DNA from 2 places in the Streptomyces sp. NPDC088762 genome. Region 1 is predicted to be linked to the other one. Evidence: riboswitches for the same ligand, from Rfam matches in the RefSeq annotation. Region 1 holds a riboswitch; the other holds the start of a gene.

The links. A riboswitch is a leader RNA that binds a small molecule or an ion and turns the genes downstream of it on or off. The one in region 1 is predicted to bind glycine.
Region 2: linked by a shared signal. The riboswitch ahead of gcvP (aminomethyl-transferring glycine dehydrogenase) and the one ahead of gcvT (glycine cleavage system aminomethyltransferase GcvT) in region 1 are both predicted to bind glycine.

The regions. Positions count from the first base shown of each region.
Region 1 is NZ_JBIVKT010000007.1:230,152-233,549, forward strand. It holds gene glyA (serine hydroxymethyltransferase) at 1-202, opposite strand, end outside; gene gcvH (glycine cleavage system protein GcvH) at 217-600, opposite strand; gene gcvT (glycine cleavage system aminomethyltransferase GcvT) at 713-1,828, opposite strand; glycine riboswitch at 1,993-2,096, opposite strand; gene ACIP5M_RS19025 (AAA family ATPase) at 2,302-2,946, shown strand; gene ACIP5M_RS19030 (enhanced serine sensitivity protein SseB) at 3,311-3,398, shown strand, end outside.
Region 2 is NZ_JBIVKT010000005.1:9,763-13,160, forward strand. It holds gene ACIP5M_RS14260 (DNA polymerase IV) at 1-640, shown strand, start outside; gene ACIP5M_RS14265 (PRC-barrel domain-containing protein) at 650-1,018, opposite strand; glycine riboswitch at 1,131-1,229, shown strand; gene gcvP (aminomethyl-transferring glycine dehydrogenase) at 1,424-3,398, shown strand, end outside.

The sequences.
Region 1 (3,398 bases):
AACCACCGTAGTAACGGCGGCCCGGGTAGCCCTCGGCGTACTTGTTGGTCAGGACCGAACCCTGGGCCTCCATGACGGCGACCGGAGCGAAGTTCTCCGAGGCGATCATTTCGAGGGTCGACTGCTGGCGCACGAGCTCGGCGTCGACGGCGGCGGCGACGTCGGGGTCGAGCTCGTGGAGAGGGGTGTTCAGCACGGACATCAGGGTTCCCTGGGTCAGTTGTCGGAGTGGGTGAGCGCGGCGTACTCCTCCGCGGAGAGCAGGTCGGCCGGCTCCTCCGCGATGCGCACCTTGAACAGCCAGCCACCCTCGAACGGGGCGGTGTTCACCAGGGCCGGGTCGTCCACGACGTCCTGGTTGAACTCGACGACCTCACCGGTGACGGGGGAGTAGAGGTCGCTGACCGACTTGGTCGACTCCAGCTCGCCGCAGGTCTCGCCCGCGGTCACCGTGTCGCCTACCTCGGGGAGCTGGGCGTAGACGACGTCACCGAGCGCGTTGGCCGCGAACTCGGTGATGCCGACCGTCGCGACGCCGTCCTCGGCGGCCGACAGCCACTCGTGCTCCTTGCTGAAACGCAGCTTCTCGGGGTTGCTCATGGCCTGATTCTCCTGGATGCGGGGGAGTGGATCGAACAGCGGTCTTGGGTACTGAGACGGCGCGCCGCACGGGCCCCGCAGGGGCGCCCGGACGGCGGGGTCGTGTGCGGGACTACTTCTGCCGCTTGTAGAACGGCAGCGCCACGACCTCGTACGGCTCATGCGTACCGCGAATGTCGACGCCGACGCCGGAGGCGCCGGGCGCGGCGTGCGCCGCGTCCACGTACGCCATCGCGATCGGCTTGCCCAGCGTCGGGGAGGGGGCGCCGGAGGTGACCTCGCCGATGACCTGACCGCCGGCGACGACCGGGAAGCCGGCGCGCGGGACGCGGCGGCCCTCGGCGACCAGGCCGACCAGCTTGCGCGGCGGGTTGGTCGCGGCGCGCTCGGCGGCGGCCTCCAGCGCGGCGCGGCCGACGAAGTCGCCCTCCTTCTCGAACTTCACGACACGGCCCAGACCGGCGTCGAAGGGGGTGAGGGAGGTGCTCAGCTCGTGCCCGTACAGCGGCATGCCCGCTTCCAGGCGCAGGGTGTCGCGGCAGGACAGGCCGGCCGGGACCAGGCCCACGCCCTCGCCGGCCTTGGTCAGCGCCTGCCACAGCTCGACGGCGTGCTCGGGGGAGACGAACAGCTCGAAGCCGTCCTCGCCGGTGTAGCCGGTACGGGCGATCAGCGCGGGCGCGCCCGCGACGGTGCCCGGCAGGCCGGCGTAGTACTTCAGCCCGTCCAGGTCGGCGTCGGTGAGGGAGGCCAGGATGCCGGGGGACTCGGGGCCCTGGACGGCGATCAGCGCGTAGGCGTCGCGGTCGTCGCGGACCTCGGTGTCGAAGCCGGCGGCGCGCTCGGTGAGCGCGTCCAGCACCACCTGGGCGTTGGAGGCGTTGGCGACGACCATGTACTCGGTCTCGCCCAGGCGGTAGACGATCAGGTCGTCGACGATCCCGCCGTCCTCCTGGCAGATGTGCGTGTAGCGGGCGCGGCCGACGCCGACGGTGGAGATGTTGCCGACCAGCGCGTAGTCGAGGGCCTTGACCGCTTCGGGGCCGGTGAGCGTGATCTCACCCATGTGGGACAGGTCGAAGAGACCGGCCTTGGTGCGGACGGCGTTGTGCTCGTCGCGCTCGCTGCCGTACCGCAGCGGCATGTCCCAGCCCGCGAAGTCGGTCATGGTGGCACCGAGCGAACGGTGCACCGCATCGAGGGCGGTCAGACGGGGGGCAGTGCTCATGGGTGTGGCTCCCGGGTCCCAGGGCATGACATGACGAGGAGGGTCCTCCCCATCTGTCATCGGAACCTGAGAGGTTCGCCAGGAGTTCCCCCGGTCGTCAGGGGTCCTCGGCTTGCACCTTGGGTGGAGCCTGCGCCGACGCGCAGCTCGCTTTTCAGATCTGCCTCATCCACGCGGTACGGGGCCTGAGAGATTCAAGGGAGGTTCTTGCTCCTTCGGCGCCCGCGCACGGCCTTGCGGCGTGCCGGGACTCTCCCGCGCGGATTCAAGCGGCCGGTATGCAGTTGGTCCAGATGGCGCACATCATTGCACGCCACGGCGGTGATCGGTGGTGCGGCCCCGAAAGTTCGTGCGGTCCTCAAGCGGCCGGACCGGAACCGGGCCTGCCGGATTACCGTCTCTTTACACTCAGTGGGCAAGGGTCCTGCGGGCCCGATTCGGGGGAGGCGAACGCTGTGCGGAGATTCGGAGCGGTGACGGCTGCGGGGACCGTGGACGCGGTTCCGGCGCAGCGGGGTCCGCGCGTGCGGAGCGCGGCGGCCGGCCCGGTGCGCGACCTCCGCGGACCGGGGGTGCGGGGGCCGCAGCGGCTGGGCTTCGCCGCGGGGGACATCGTCGTGGTGTCCGGCCTGCCGGGAGGCGGCAAGAGCACGCTGATCAAGCGGGCGGCGGCCGAGGGCGGAGCCATCGACTCCCAGGACACGCGCGAGCGCTGGGAGCGGAGGATGCCGGGGGCGGTGCCCTACGCCGTCTACCGCCCGCTGGTCCGGGCCGCCCACTACTGGGGCTTGTGGCGCACGCTGCGCTCCGGCGCCTCGGTCGTCGTGCACGACTGCGGTACGCAGACCTGGGTACGGAGCCTGCTCGCGGCGGCCGCGCGCCGCCGGGGCCGGGCGCTGCACCTGCTGCTCCTGGACACCAGCCCCGAGGAGGCCCTGGCCGGCCAGGCGGCGCGGGGGCGCGGGGTCTCGGCGTACGCCTTCGCCCGCCACCGGGGGGCGGTGACCCGCCTGCTCCGCTCCGCGGAGGCCGGCCATCCTCCGCCGGGCTGCGCCTCGGCCACCCTCCTGGACCGCCGCTCGGCCGCCGCCGTGACGCGCATCGCGTTCCACCCCTGACGTCCGGCTGCGGCGCCGCTGCCGGGCCCTGCCCGGACCCGCGCCTCAAACGCCGGCGGAGCTGGAGGTGGCCGGCGTAGGCCTGCAAGTGAAAGGCGGCAGGAGGCAAAACCAGCCTCGCCGGCGTTTGAGGCGCGGGGTCTGGGGCGGAGCCCCAGGAGCGGCGCCGCACTTGTTCGGCCTGGCCTCGCGGAGGGGGCGGGAGCCAAATCCAGCCCCGCCGGCGTTTGAGGCGCGGGGTCTGGGGCGGAGCCCCAGGAGACGGCGGCGCGGTCGGACGCGGACGGGCGGCCCCGGCGGCGGTGCCGCGGACCGGGCCGGTACCCTGCGGGGCGACACGCGGCGGGATCACGGAGGCACGGACATGCAGGGCAGCGGCTGGCCGGGGAATGAGCTGGAGCAGGTGCTCGGGGCGGCGCTGGGGCAGCCGGATGCCGGCGGGCGGATCCTCG
Region 2 (3,398 bases), on a different contig from region 1:
GCAGCGGCTGAGGGGGTCCGGGCATTCGGGGCGCACCATCGTGCTCAAGGTGCGGCGGTACGACTTCTCCACCTTGACGAGGTCGGAGACCCTGCGGGGGCCCACGGACGATCCGGCGGTGGTGCGGGAGGCCGCCGCGCGGCTGCTGGAGGGCGTGGACACCACGGGCGGGGTGCGGCTGCTGGGGGTGGGGGTGACCGGGCTGGCGGACTACACCCAGGAGGACCTGTTCGCGCAGGCGCTGGCCGCGGAGACGCCGGGCACCGGGACGGCAGCCGTGGAGGACGGGGAACGGGAAGGCGAAGGGGCCCAGGGCCCGGAGCCGGGCGGGGGCACCGCCGGCCCAGGCGGGGGCGCGCCGGCGGCACCGGGGCAGGCCGCGGGGCCGGAGAGCCGCCCAGGGGGGCCCGGCGCGTCCGAGCCGGCGCCCGAGCGGCGCTGGCCGGCCGGGAGCGACGTACGGCATGCGGTGTACGGCCCCGGGTGGGTGCAGGGCAGCGGGGTCGGGCGGGTGACCGTACGGTTCGAGGAGCCCGGATCGCCGCCCGGCCGGGTGCGGACCTTCCGGGTGGAGGACCCCGACCTCGAGCCGTCCGATCCGCTGCCGCTGGTGGGGGACGCGAAGCCGGACCTTCCCTAGGTGGTGCCGTCAGGTCGTGTCGTCGCCCGCCAGGTGGCCGAAGTCGCGCTGGAAGTCCGTCGGGAGGGTCACGTCGAGGCCGTAGTGGTGGTAGAGCTGGAGCTCCTGTTCGGGGGAGAGGTGGCGGCCGACGCCGAAGTCCGGGGCGTCCTTGATCAAGGAGCGGTCGAAGGGCACCCGGAGGGTGTCGCCCACGAGCTCGCTGGGCTCCAGCGGCACGAAGGCGTCCCGGCTGAACAGGCCCGTGCGGACGGCGGCCCATTCCGGGACGCCCGTGGCATCGTCGAGGTAGACCTCGTCGACGGTGCCGATCTTGGTGCCGTTGCGGTCGAACGCCTTGCGGCCGATCAGGCTGCGCGGATCGATGTCGGTCTGCACGGTCCCTCCAAATGGTCGCAACTCCTCCGTAAGCACTACAGAAGTGCATATCGGGAAAGCAGGCCACTCGGGGAGCGTCCAGATCCTCGCTGGTAGGCTGGGTGATGGCTGTCGACCCTGTGCGGGAGAGTCCTCCGAGTGAGCGTGACGGAGGCGCCGAAGGAGCAAATCCTCCCCGGAATCTCTCAGGCATACGTACCGCACGGACGAGGCCACTCTGGAAAGCAGGGGCGGGTACCGGGCGCAGTGCCGGTTCCCCTCCTCACCGACGGTGAAAGCCGGACCGCACGGGTGTTCCCCGTGGGGCCCGGTGAAACTCTCAGGTTGAGATGACAGAGGGGGAGGCCGTCCGGGTGCCCGCGCCGTGGTGCCCCTCGCAGGTCATACGACCAGGAGGCCTCCGTCATGACCGCCAACCGCATTCCGCTCTCCCAGCTGGAGCGAGGCATCCCCTTCGAGCAGCGCCACATCGGCCCGGATGCCGAAGCGCAGGCCAAGATGCTCGCCCAGGTGGGTTACGGCTCGCTGGACGAGCTGACCGCCGCGGCGGTGCCGGACGTCATCAAGACCGCCGAAGCGCTGAACCTGCCCGAGGCGCGCACCGAGGCCGAGGTGCTGGCCGAGCTGCGCTCGCTCGCCGACCGCAACCAGGTCCTCTCCTCGATGATCGGTCTCGGCTACTACGGGACCTTCACCCCGCCGGTGATCCTCCGCAACGTCATGGAGAACCCGGCCTGGTACACGGCGTACACGCCCTACCAGCCCGAGATCTCGCAGGGCCGCCTCGAAGCGCTGCTGAACTTCCAGACCGTCGTCGCCGACCTCACCGGACTGCCGACCTCCGGTGCCTCGCTGCTCGACGAGGGCACCGCGGCCGCCGAGGCCATGTCCCTCGCCCGCCGCGTGGGCAAGGTCAAGGACGGTGTCTTCCTGATCGACGCCGACGCGCTGCCGCAGACCATCGCCGTGATCGAGACCCGCGCCGAGCCGACCGGTGTCGAGGTCGTCGTCGCCGACCTGAGCGAGGGCATCCCGGCCGAGATCGCCGAGCGCGGTGTCTTCGGCGTCCTGATCCAGTACCCGGGTGCCTCCGGTGCCGTGCGGGACATCAAGCCGCTGATCGACCAGGCGCACGGGCTCGGTGCCATCGTCACCGTCTCGGCCGACCTGCTCGCCCTGACCCTGCTGACCTCCCCGGGCGAGCTGGGCGCGGACATCGCGGTGGGCACCACGCAGCGCTTCGGCGTTCCGATGGGCTTCGGCGGACCGCACGCCGGCTACATGGCCGTCCAGGCCAAGCACGCCCGCTCGCTGCCGGGCCGCCTCGTCGGCGTCTCCGTGGACGCGGACGGCAACAAGGCGTACCGCCTGGCGCTGCAGACCCGTGAGCAGCACATCCGCCGCGAGAAGGCCACCAGCAACATCTGCACCGCGCAGGTGCTGCTGGCCGTCATGGCCGCCATGTACGCCGTCTACCACGGCCCGGACGGCCTGCGGACGATCGCCCGCCGGACCCACCGCTACGCGGCCCTGCTCGCCGCGGGTCTCCGGGCCGGCGGCGTGGAGATCGTCCACGGCGCGTACTTCGACACGATCACGGCCCGTGTGCCGGGCCGTGCGGCGGAGGTCGTCGCCGCAGCCCGCGAGGGCGGGGTCAACCTGTACCAGGCCGACGCCGACCACGTCTCGGTCTCCTGCGACGAGACCACCCTGCGCGCCGACATCGAGGCCGTCTGGACCGCCTTCGGCGTGAGCGCCGACATCGAGGCGCTCGACGAGACCACGGCGGACACCCTTCCCGAGGGCCTGCTGCGCTCGGACGCGTACCTGACCCACCCGGTCTTCCACCAGCACCGCTCCGAGACCGCCATGCTGCGCTACCTGCGCAAGCTCTCGGACAAGGACTACGCGCTGGACCGCGGCATGATCCCGCTGGGCTCCTGCACCATGAAGCTCAACGCGACCACCGAGATGGAGCCGGTGACCTGGCCCGAGTTCGGCCAGCTGCACCCGTTCGCCCCGGTCGAGCAGGCCGAGGGGTACCTCACGCTCATCAACGAGCTGGAGGAACGTCTCTGCGAGGTCACCGGCTACGACAAGGTCTCCATCCAGCCGAACGCCGGTTCGCAGGGTGAGCTCGCGGGCCTGCTGGCCGTCCGCGCCTACCACCGCGCCAACGGCGACGAGCAGCGCACCGTCTGCCTGATCCCGTCCTCCGCGCACGGCACCAACGCCGCCAGCGCCGTGATGGCCGGCATGAAGGTGGTCGTGGTCAAGACCGCCGACGACGGCGAGGTGGACGCGGCCGACCTCCGCGCCAAGATCGAGCAGTACCGCGACGAGCTCGCCGTGCTGATGATCACCTACCCCTCCACGCACG